Regions from separate parts of the Pseudomonas sp. LABIM340 genome, predicted to be linked through region 2. Evidence: riboswitches for the same ligand, from Rfam matches in the RefSeq annotation. Region 2 holds a riboswitch; each other region holds the start of a gene.
What was found. A riboswitch is a leader RNA that binds a small molecule or an ion and turns the genes downstream of it on or off. The one in region 2 is predicted to bind cobalamin.
Positions count from the first base shown of each region.

Region 1: another riboswitch for cobalamin. It lies ahead of cobW (cobalamin biosynthesis protein CobW); the one in region 2 lies ahead of ABKS89_RS04150 (TonB-dependent receptor domain-containing protein).
Region 3: another riboswitch for cobalamin. It lies ahead of ABKS89_RS06890 (TonB-dependent receptor domain-containing protein); the one in region 2 lies ahead of ABKS89_RS04150 (TonB-dependent receptor domain-containing protein).

Region 1 is NZ_CM200227.1:711,485-714,752, forward strand. Features, by position in the region: gene cobN (cobaltochelatase subunit CobN) at 1-703, opposite strand, end outside; gene cobW (cobalamin biosynthesis protein CobW) at 803-1,855, opposite strand; cobalamin riboswitch at 1,951-2,145, opposite strand; cobalamin riboswitch at 2,206-2,424, shown strand; gene ABKS89_RS03490 (CbtB domain-containing protein) at 2,527-2,715, shown strand; gene ABKS89_RS03495 (CbtA family protein) at 2,880-3,268, shown strand, end outside.
Region 2 is NZ_CM200227.1:841,438-844,705, reverse strand. Features, by position in the region: gene dxs (1-deoxy-D-xylulose-5-phosphate synthase) at 1-995, shown strand, start outside; cobalamin riboswitch at 1,037-1,211, shown strand; gene ABKS89_RS04150 (TonB-dependent receptor domain-containing protein) at 1,318-3,174, shown strand.
Region 3 is NZ_CM200227.1:1,452,902-1,456,169, reverse strand. Features, by position in the region: gene ABKS89_RS06890 (TonB-dependent receptor domain-containing protein) at 1-1,573, opposite strand, end outside; cobalamin riboswitch at 1,668-1,874, opposite strand; gene ABKS89_RS06885 (VOC family protein) at 1,948-2,376, opposite strand; gene ABKS89_RS06880 (cupin domain-containing protein) at 2,555-2,923, shown strand; gene ABKS89_RS06875 (DUF3303 domain-containing protein) at 3,115-3,268, shown strand, end outside.

The DNA of each region.
Region 1 (3,268 bases), 130 kb from region 2:
GCAGCGGGTTGATGCCCTGGGCCTGCAAGCGTTCGCAGAAGGTGTCGATGAAACCGGTGTTCGCCGCTTGCAGGTGCGTGCGATAGAACAGCAGCGCGGCGACCGGGCACTCGGGGCCCCAGTCGGCCTGCCAGCGGGCGAGGTCGCTGCTGCCAATCTGCGGGTGATAGACCGCCACGCGCGGTAAGGTCTGTGGCTCGCTCCAGGCGTAGTCACGCTGCAGGTGACGGCTGGCCAGGCAGGCGAAGAACTGCCGGGCGTTTTCCATGCCTCCCTGGCGCAGGTACTGCCAGAGACGCTCGGTATCCTCAGGTGGGACGCTGCACAGGGCGCCGAGTTCGGGGTCGGGCTTGTCGTCGCCGGGCACCGCGATCAGCGTGGCGCCGCGCTCGGCCAGCGCCGCCAATTGCTCCATGCCGTAGCGCCAGTAACCGACGCCGCCGTGCACCGAGATCAGGATGACCCTGGCGTGCTGCAGCACCTCGTCGATGTAGAGGTCCACCGAGGCGTGATTCTGCAGCTGCATGGGGTTGGCCAGGCGCAGGCTCGGGTAGTCCTCCGGCAGCTCGCGCGCCGCCTCGGCGAGCAGCGCCAGGTGCGAGTCGCCGCTGCAGAGGATCACCAGCTCGGCGGGCGTCTGGGCCAGGTGGGCGATGCCGTCGTCAGGGACGAAGCCGCCGGGTTGGGTGCGCAGCAGGTGCATGGGCTTGCTCGGTTCGGGCTGTTTGTAGGATGGGTGGAGCTTGCGATACCCATCACCGCCGGTGGGTATCGCTGCGCTCCACGCCACCCTACGAAGTCATCAGGTCAGGGCAGTACGCAGCTCGTTGGCGATGGTGTCCTGGTCCAGCTCCTGGCCGATCACCACCAGGCGGGTGCCGCGGGTTTCGTCGCTGCGCCAGGCGCGGTCGAAGTGCTTGTCGAAGCGTTTGCCTACGCCCTGAACCAACAGGCGCATGGGCTTGCCGGGGATGGCGACGAAGCCCTTGATGCGCAGCACGGCGTGGCGCTCGACCAGCGCGTTCAGCGCATCGAGCAGGGCGCGCTCTTCCACTTCCGGCAGGTCGACGTGGAAGGAGTCGAACTCGTCGTGGTCATGATCGTCATGGCCTTCGTGGTCGTGGTGGGTCGGGCGGCTGTCGATGTGCAGCTCGGCCTCGGCGTTCAGCCCCAGCAGCACCGAGAGCGGCAGCTGGCCGGAGTTGGCTTCGACGATCTTCACCGCCGGCGGCAGCTCCTCGGCGACTTCAGCGCGCACGCGGGCCAGGGCTTCGGCGTCCAGCAGGTCGGCCTTGTTCAGCACCACCAGGTCGGCGCTGGCCAGCTGGTCTTCGAAGAGTTCGTGCAGCGGCGATTCGTGGTCCAGGTTCGGGTCCTGCTTGCGCTGCTCGTCCACCTGCTCGGGGTGGGCGGCGAAGGTGCCGGCGGCCACGGCCGGGCTGTCGACCACGGTGATCACCGCGTCAACGGTGCAGGCGTTGCGGATTTCCGGCCACTGGAAGGCCTGCACCAGCGGCTTGGGCAGGGCGAGACCCGAGGTCTCGATGAGGATCTGGTCGAGGTCGCCACGGCGCGCTACCAGTTCACGCATCACCGGGAAGAATTCTTCCTGCACGGTGCAGCACAGGCAGCCGTTGGCCAGTTCGAAGACGCGGCCGACCGCTTCTTCTTCACTGCAACCGATGGAGCACTGCTTGAGGATTTCGCCGTCGATGCCCAGCTCGCCGAATTCGTTGACGATCACCGCGATACGGCGGCCTTCGGCGTTATCGAGCATGTGGCGGAGCAGGGTGGTCTTACCGGCACCGAGGAAGCCGGTGACGATGGTGACGGGGAGTTTGGCCAGGGTTTTCATGCGCGCCTCGCAAGCGAAATTGGGAGGGCGGATGAAGGGCGCGCGCGCGGGTTCGCCGCGCAACGAAGGTCGCCACCGGATCACCCCGCCCGGTTGTCTTGATGCTGCTCGAGGCAGGTCTCCTGGCTCACAGCCTTTTGTTGTCTCCTCGCCTTCCCGCCCGAATCGGCAGTGGCGTGTGAAGAGACAGGCTGTTCACAGTTGCGGGGGCAGCCGTGGCGCATCCGAAGATTTCCACGTTCCCTCTTAGCTCCGGCCAGTGCCGGAGAACCTCGAAGGGAGGAAGGCTACGCAGCGCGGCCGGGCCGGTCAATCGCCGGGGATCGGTTGACGCCTGCAGGCGAGCGTGGTCTGCTTGCGCGGTTTCAGGTGTCTCGCGCCGACGCGCGCGAGGTGAAACGGGAAGCCGGTGCGTCCGCAAGGACCAGTCCGGCGCTGCCCCCGCAACGGTAAGCGCATCGAGGGTCGTCAGTAGCCACTGTGCCAAGGCATGGGAAGGCTGACCCATCCGGCGAGAGTCTCTCGCTGGCGTCGCAAGCCCGGAGACCGGCCTGGAATCCTTCGTTTTGGCAACCCGCGGTGGGCGGGCGCAGGCCGTGGCGCGACCGATCCGGCGCGTTCGAATGCGTTCAACCTCTGCGTTCTCACTCTAGATTTCAGAGGGAACGTTCATGTCCAGCAGCATCCTGACGCAACAGGCGTCGAGCACTTCCATCCCCCTTTCCAAGCGCATCAGCCTGGCCGTCGGCGCCAGCCTGCTCGGTGCGCTGCTGGTGTATTTCGCCGGCTTCTCGCACATCGACGCGGTACATAACGCCGCCCACGATACTCGCCACAGCGCAGGCTTCCCCTGCCACTGATGCGGTTCTGAGTTCAATCGGCTGCGCGTCGGCCAGGCTGCGTTGGAGAATCGCCGTGGACTGCTCATGGACAACAGTCCACTCCGCGTCCCCGGCGATCCTCCGCCTTGCCTGGCTCTAGCTCGCTCGATTCGATGGCTCGGAGAAGGAAAAGGAAAAAACTCATGATCAAACGTATCGCCCAGACCGCCGGTTTCGCCGGTCTGATCGCCGCGCTGGTGCTGACCGTAGTCCAGCTGCTGTGGGTATCCCCGCTGATCCTCAAGGCGGAAACCTATGAGAAATCCGATCCGGCCGCCGCGCTGGTCGAGGAGCACGCCCACGAGCATGCCGACGGTGCTGCTGCGGGCCACCACCATGACGCGGAGGCCTGGGAGCCGGAAGACGGCTGGCAGCGCATCCTCTCCACCACCGGCGGCAACCTGGTGGTCGCGGTGGGCTTCGCCCTGATGCTGGCCGGCCTGTTCACCCTGCGCGCGCCGGGTAAAACTTCCGAAGGCTTGCTCTGGGGGCTGGCCGGTTTCGCCGTGTTCACCCTCGCGCCGTCCCTCGG
Region 2 (3,268 bases):
ACGCCATCACCAAGCTGGAGCCCGAGGGCGCCCCCGCCCACGCCGTGCCGAAGAAGGCCGGCGGGCCGAAGTACTCCAGCGTATTCGGCCAGTGGCTGTGCGACATGGCTGCCCAGGACCCGCGCCTGGTCGGCATCACCCCGGCAATGAAGGAAGGCTCCGACCTGGTCGCCTTCGCCGACCGATTCCCGGACCGCTACTTCGACGTCGCCATCGCCGAGCAGCACGCCGTGACCCTCGCGGCCGGCATGGCCTGCGATGGCGCCAAGCCGGTGGTGGCGATCTACTCCACCTTCCTGCAGCGCGGCTACGACCAGCTGGTCCACGACGTCGCGGTGCAGAACCTCGACGTACTGTTCGCCATCGACCGCGCCGGTCTGGTGGGCGAAGACGGCCCGACCCACGCCGGCAGCTTCGACCTCTCCTACCTGCGCTGCATTCCCGGCATGCTGGTGATGACCCCCAGCGACGAGAACGAACTGCGCAAGCTGCTCACCACCGGCCATCATTTCGAAGGCCCGGCGGCGGTGCGCTACCCGCGCGGCACCGGCCCCAACGCCCCCATCGAGGCGGCGCTGGAACCGGTCGAGATCGGCAAGGGCGTGCTGCGCCGCGAAGGCAAGGCCGGCAAGGTCGCCTTCCTGGTGTTCGGCGTGCAGCTGGCCGAAGCGCTGAAAGTGGCCGAGCAGTTCGATGCCACCGTTGCCGACATGCGCTTCGTCAAGCCGCTGGACGAAGAGCTGGTGCGCCAACTGGCCGCCAGCCACGAGTTGCTGGTGACCATCGAGGAGAACTCGGTGATGGGTGGCGCCGGCGCCGCCGTCAGCGAATTCCTCGCCCGCGAGAACCTGCAGCAGCCGATCCTGCACCTGGGCCTGCCGGACTACTACGTCGAGCACGCCAAACCCGCGCAGATGCTCGCGGAGTGCGGGCTAGACGCCGCCGGCATCGAAGCCTCGGTGAAGGCGCGCCTGGATGCCCTCGGCAACCGCTGAGACCGATCGGCGCATCCCTCCCCGGGAGTATTGCCAGTGACGGGCGCACCGACTAAGGTGCGCCCGTTTTCGTTCGAGGTAACGGGAAGCAGGTGAAAGACCTGCGCTGCCCCCGCAACGGTAACCGACGCGCCCCTTAAGGAGCGCAGCATCGCCATCCGCCACTGCTGAATGCGGGAAGGCGGCGATGTGACGTCGGCAGCCCGGAGACCGCCCTCGACACGCCCCGACAGGTGTTGCGGAGGGCCGCACCGTCAAGTGCGGCCTGCCGCCCTTGCCACGCCCTCCTCGAAAGTCATCCGACCGCTTTTGAGGACGTTCCATGAAACTGACCCGACTCGCCCTGGCCACCAGCCTGTTGCCCGGCCTGGCCTTCGCCGCCGACGACATCTACCGGCTCTCCGACCAGGTGATCACCTCCGCACGCCAGGCCCAGCCGCGTGCCGAAGCCACTTCGGCCAACAGCGTATTCACCCGTGCCGACATCGAGCGGCTGCAAGTTCGCAGCGTGCCCGCCCTGCTCGCCCGCGTGCCCGGCGTGCAGATGGGCAGCTCCGGCGGCGTGGTCTCGTACTCCGTGCGCGGCACCAGCACCGCGCAGACCCTGGTCCTGGTGGACGGCCAGCGCGTCGCCTCGGCCAGCAGCGGAATCGCCCGCCTGGACTACCTGAGCATCGACAGCATCGAGCGCGTCGAAGTGACCCGCGGCCCACGTTCCGCGCTGTACGGCGCCGACGCCATCGGTGGGGTCATCCAGATCTTCACCCGTCGCGGCGAAGCCGGCCTGCACCCCGAAGTACGCCTGGCCGCCGGCAGCCACGGCACCTTCGAGCGCAGCCTGAGCCTGTCCGGCGGCAATGAGCAGACCCGCTACAACCTCGGCGGCAGCCTCGACGAGAGCCAGGGCTGGGACCGCACCAGCGACAACGTCGGTGCCGACAACGACCACGATGCCCAGCGCAACAAGGCCGTACACCTGAACCTGGACCATCGCTTCAGCGAGGACTGGAAGGCCGGCCTGAACCTCAACGACCAGCGCGGCAAGAACGAATACGACGACGCCTACAACTTCGAGCCGGGCTCGCCCCGCGACGAATTCCGCGTCAGCAGTTACAGCGCCTACCTCGACGGCCAGATCACCAAGATGTGGAACAGCCGCCTGGAGCTGGGCCGCAGCTTCGACCGCAACAAGGCCGTGGGTGCCGCCGACAGCTGGAACAACGGCACGCTGGAAACCACCCGCCACTCGGCGAGCTGGATCAACCGCCTGCAACTGGACGACGCCAACCAGCTCGCCCTGGGCACCGACTGGTACGAAGACAAGGTCGACGGCACCACCGCCTTCGCCGACGACCAGCGCAGCAACCGCGCCTTCTTCGCCCAGCACAGCTTCAAGGGCGACAGCTTCGGCACCGAGCTGGGTATCCGCCACGACAACAACCAGGCCTACGGCAGCCAGAACAGCTGGAACGCCGCCTTCAGCCTGCCGGTGGGCGACAACCAGACCTGGATCGCCAGTTACGGCGAAGGCTTTCGCGCGCCGACCTTCAGCGACCTCTACTACCCCGGCGCGAGCAACCCGGACCTGAAGGCCGAGACCTCGAAGACCTACGAGCTGCAATGGCGCGGGGACATCGAAGGAACGCACCTGGAAGCCTCGCTGTACCGCACCGAGATCGACGACCTGATCGCCTGGGACAGCACCAGCAACCAGCCCGAGAACATCAACAAGGCGCGCATCAATGGCTTCGAGGCCAGCGTCGCCCGCGACGTGCTCGGCTGGCAGGCCGCGCTCGGCCTGAGCCTGATCGACCCGCGCGACCGCGACACCGGCCACACCCTGCCGTACCGCGCGCGGCGCACCCTGAGCCTGGACCTGGATCGCCAGTTCGGCGCCTTCGGCGTCGGCGGCACCTGGCGTGCGGTCAGCCAGCGCTACGACGATGCGGCCAACACCCGCGAGCTGTCCGGCTACGGCGTGCTCGACCTGCGCACCAGCTGGCTGGCCAGCGACGAGATTCGCTTCGACCTGAAGCTGGATAACGCCCTGGACCGCGACTACACCCTGGGCGACTACCTGCGCCCGACCAGCCCGATGGACTTCATGGGCGAAGCACGCCCCTACCAGGAACCTGGCCGCACCGCGCTGCTGGCGGTGACCTGGACGCCGGAGCTTTAAGAGAAGCGGCCTGACGGCCCCTCACCCTAACCCTCTCCCGAAGGGAGAGGGGACCGTTCGGCGCAGGATGAAACTACAGCGTCAGCCGGCACAA
Region 3 (3,268 bases), 610 kb from region 2:
GCCACTGGCCGTTGGCTTCCACGCCGCGCACGGTGATCTCGCCATTGCCGTTCACCCACTGGTCGCCCGCGAGGGTGATGAGATCGGTGATCTCGCGGCGGAACAGCGTGACGCTGCCGCTCCACGGCTGCTCGAACAGCTCGCCGGTGTAGTCCAGGCCCAGCTCGGCGTTGCGGCTGCGCTCGGGCTTGAGGTCGCGGTTGCCCACTTCGTCGCCCGGTTCGTTGACGAACAGTTGCTCGGCAGTGGGCAGCTTGAAGGCGGTGCCGAACTGGCCACGCAGCTTGAGCTGCTGCGTGAGGTCGTAGAGCGAAGTGAGCATCCACACGGTGGCGCCCTCGCCGCCGGAGATTTCCTCGCGGCGCACACCCAGGCTCGGGTGCCAGTCGGGCAGCGCCTCGATGTTCGGCCGCAGCTGGGCGTAGAGCGCGTGGGATTCAGCCTTGTCGTTGTCGATGATCAGCACATCGTCCTGGCCCTTGTACCACTGGTTGTCGTTGCCGAAGACCAGCTCGTGGCCACCCGCCAGCTTCGCCTTGCCTTCGAGCTGCGCGCCCCAGTCGGTGAAGCCCCAGTAGTCGTTGTGGTTGAGCACCTGGGTGCCGCCGCCCTGCAGGTTGTAGACGCGGTCGTAGCGGGTATCCCAGTCGTTGATGTGGGTCTTGGCGAACCAGCTGAAGTCATCGCCGACGCTCTGCTGGAAGGTCGCCGTGGCGATCTGCTGCACGCGGTTGTTGCTGGTGTGGTGGTTGGAAGTCGGCCGGGCGAAGTCCAGCTCGGCGTCGGCGTACTGGTAGAACAGCTCCAGCCGCGAGGCATCGCCGATGGCCTGGATGGCCTTGGCGCCGAACACATTGACGTCGTAGGAGCGACGCTTGTCGCTCACCGTGTCGGTCATGTCGCGGTCGCGGTAAGGCTGGTAGCCGTCGGAGCGGTTGTGGCTGACGTAGGCCATCAGGCCGAGGTCGCCCAGGCCGTTCTGCACGATCTTCTCGGCGCGGGCATCGCCGCTGCGACCCTTGAAGGTATCCAGGCCGAGGTTCACCTCGCCGGAAGCTTCGCGACTGCGCGCGCTGCGGGTGACGATGTTGATCACCCCGGACACCGCCTGGGTGCCGAACAGCAGGCCCTGGCCGCCCTTGAGCACTTCGATGCGCTCCACTGCGGTGGTCGGCAGGGTGTCGATGTAGATGCCGCCGTAGAGGCGGTTATTCAGGCGCACACCGTCCAGCAGGATCAGCGTATCGTCGTTGCGTCCGCCGAGCAGCGAGTAGGTGCCGTAGTCGAACGGGCCGTTCTTCGGCGCGACGAACAGGCCGGGCACATACATCTGCAGCACACGGGTGATGTCGGCGCTGGGGCCGGCGCGTTCGATCTGCTGGCGGTCGATGACCTCCAGCTTGCTGCCGTAGCGGGCCATGTCGGCCACGGTGGTGGACTCCACGGAAGGGCCGCTGACGATCTCATCGGCCAGGTCGAGCGGCGCCGCAGCGAGCTGCGAGCTGAGGGCACACAGGGAGAGAACGGGAGTCCAGCGCAGGGCGCGCCGGTTCAGGAACGAAGTATGTTGCAAGGTGATCGCCTCGAAATCGGGATTTCGCAGGCGGCGCAGCGAGACCCGGAACGAGCGCGCCCCGGGAACCGGCTCACGCCCGCCCACCGCGGGTTTGCCAAACAGGTTCCAGGCCGGTCTCCGGGCTTGCGAGGGTCATGAAACATCCGCCTTCCCATGCCTGAGCACAGTGGCCTAATGGATGTTCCGCTCGCTTACCGTTGCGGGGGCAGCGCCGGACTGATCGCACGAGGGCGACGCACCGGCTTCCCGTTTCACCCCACGCACGGCGGCGGGGGGCACCTGAAACGGGGCGAATCTGAACACTCGGCGGACGAAAGCGTCAAGCGCGGGGGTTGGGCAGGATGTTGCGAAGGCGGACGGGACGTGCGAAATCAGTGCCAGGGATCGTAGGTGCCGAAACTCCAGATGTGCCCTTCCGGATCGCGGCAGGTGAAACCCTGGCCGCCGTAATCCTCGTCCTTGATGTCGATGACGATCTGCGCGCCGCCGTCCACTGCCGCGCGGTACAGCACCTCGGCATCCTTCACCACCACGTAGATGCTCTGGGTGCAGCCGCCGATCTCGTCGGGCTGGCGCATCAGCCGGCCGTACTCGTTGTCGTGCAACGACCCGAGCATCACCAACCCACTGCCGTCGGCCAGCGCCAGCTGCGCGTGGGCGATACCGCCGTGGTCATCGGCGACTACCAACTGCCGCTGGAAACCGAAGGTGGCGCACAGCCAGTCGATGGCCTGGGGCGCATCGCGGTAGCGCAGGCAGGGAATGACGCTGGGGCGAGCGATGGGAGCTGGCGTGGACATGGCGGTCTCCGGCGGGAACAGGCGCGATGTTCTGAGCATAGTCGCCCGCTTTTCGCTGCTCAGCGCTACACGGCGACCAGCAGCGGCACGGGGAGCGACAGCGAAGCGCAAGTTCCTGCAAGACCGCTCCCGGCGCCGGCAGTAGTTTGGGCAGACCGATCCCAAGGAGAAAACCACCGTGACCCAACGCCAACCGATCAACCTGCGGGACAAGCTCGACCGCATCAGCGAAACCTGGCAACCACGGGTGATCGCCGAGATGAACGACTACCAGCTCAAGGTGGTGAAGCTGCAGGGCGATTTCGTCTGGCACAGCCACGCCGACACCGACGAGACCTTCATCGTGCTGGACGGCGAGCTGCGCATCGACTTCCGCGACGGCCCGCTGACCCTGCGCGCCGGCGAGCTTTACGTGGTGCCCCGTGGGGTGGAGCACAAACCCTATGCCGAGCACGAAGTGCAGCTGATGCTGATCGAGCCACGCGGCGTGCTGAACACCGGCGACCAGGGCGGCGAGCGGACGGCGGAAAATGATCGCTGGGTGTGACCGTCGATCACCTGCCCTGGTGACCGCCGATCAGCGGCCGCTCCCGCTTCGCTGGCTGCTGCTATGCCTGTCGGAAGAACGCCGCTCCCAGCCGGAGGCTGTCACGCCTGGGATACACAGGCGCGGCGCCGGCGGCGTTGCCGGTACGGGTCCGCGCCCATCAAAGCCCGGAGCCGGGCCGGAGGTGCGACATGCTTTATCTGGTGAACTGGACCATCCCCATCGAAAACCGCGACAGGATCATCCAGCGTTTCCTCAAGACCGGCGGCCTGCCGCCGCCCGGCGTGAAGCTGGTCGGCCGCTGGCACGCCATGGGTCACATGCTTGGCTTCGGCCTGGCGGAGG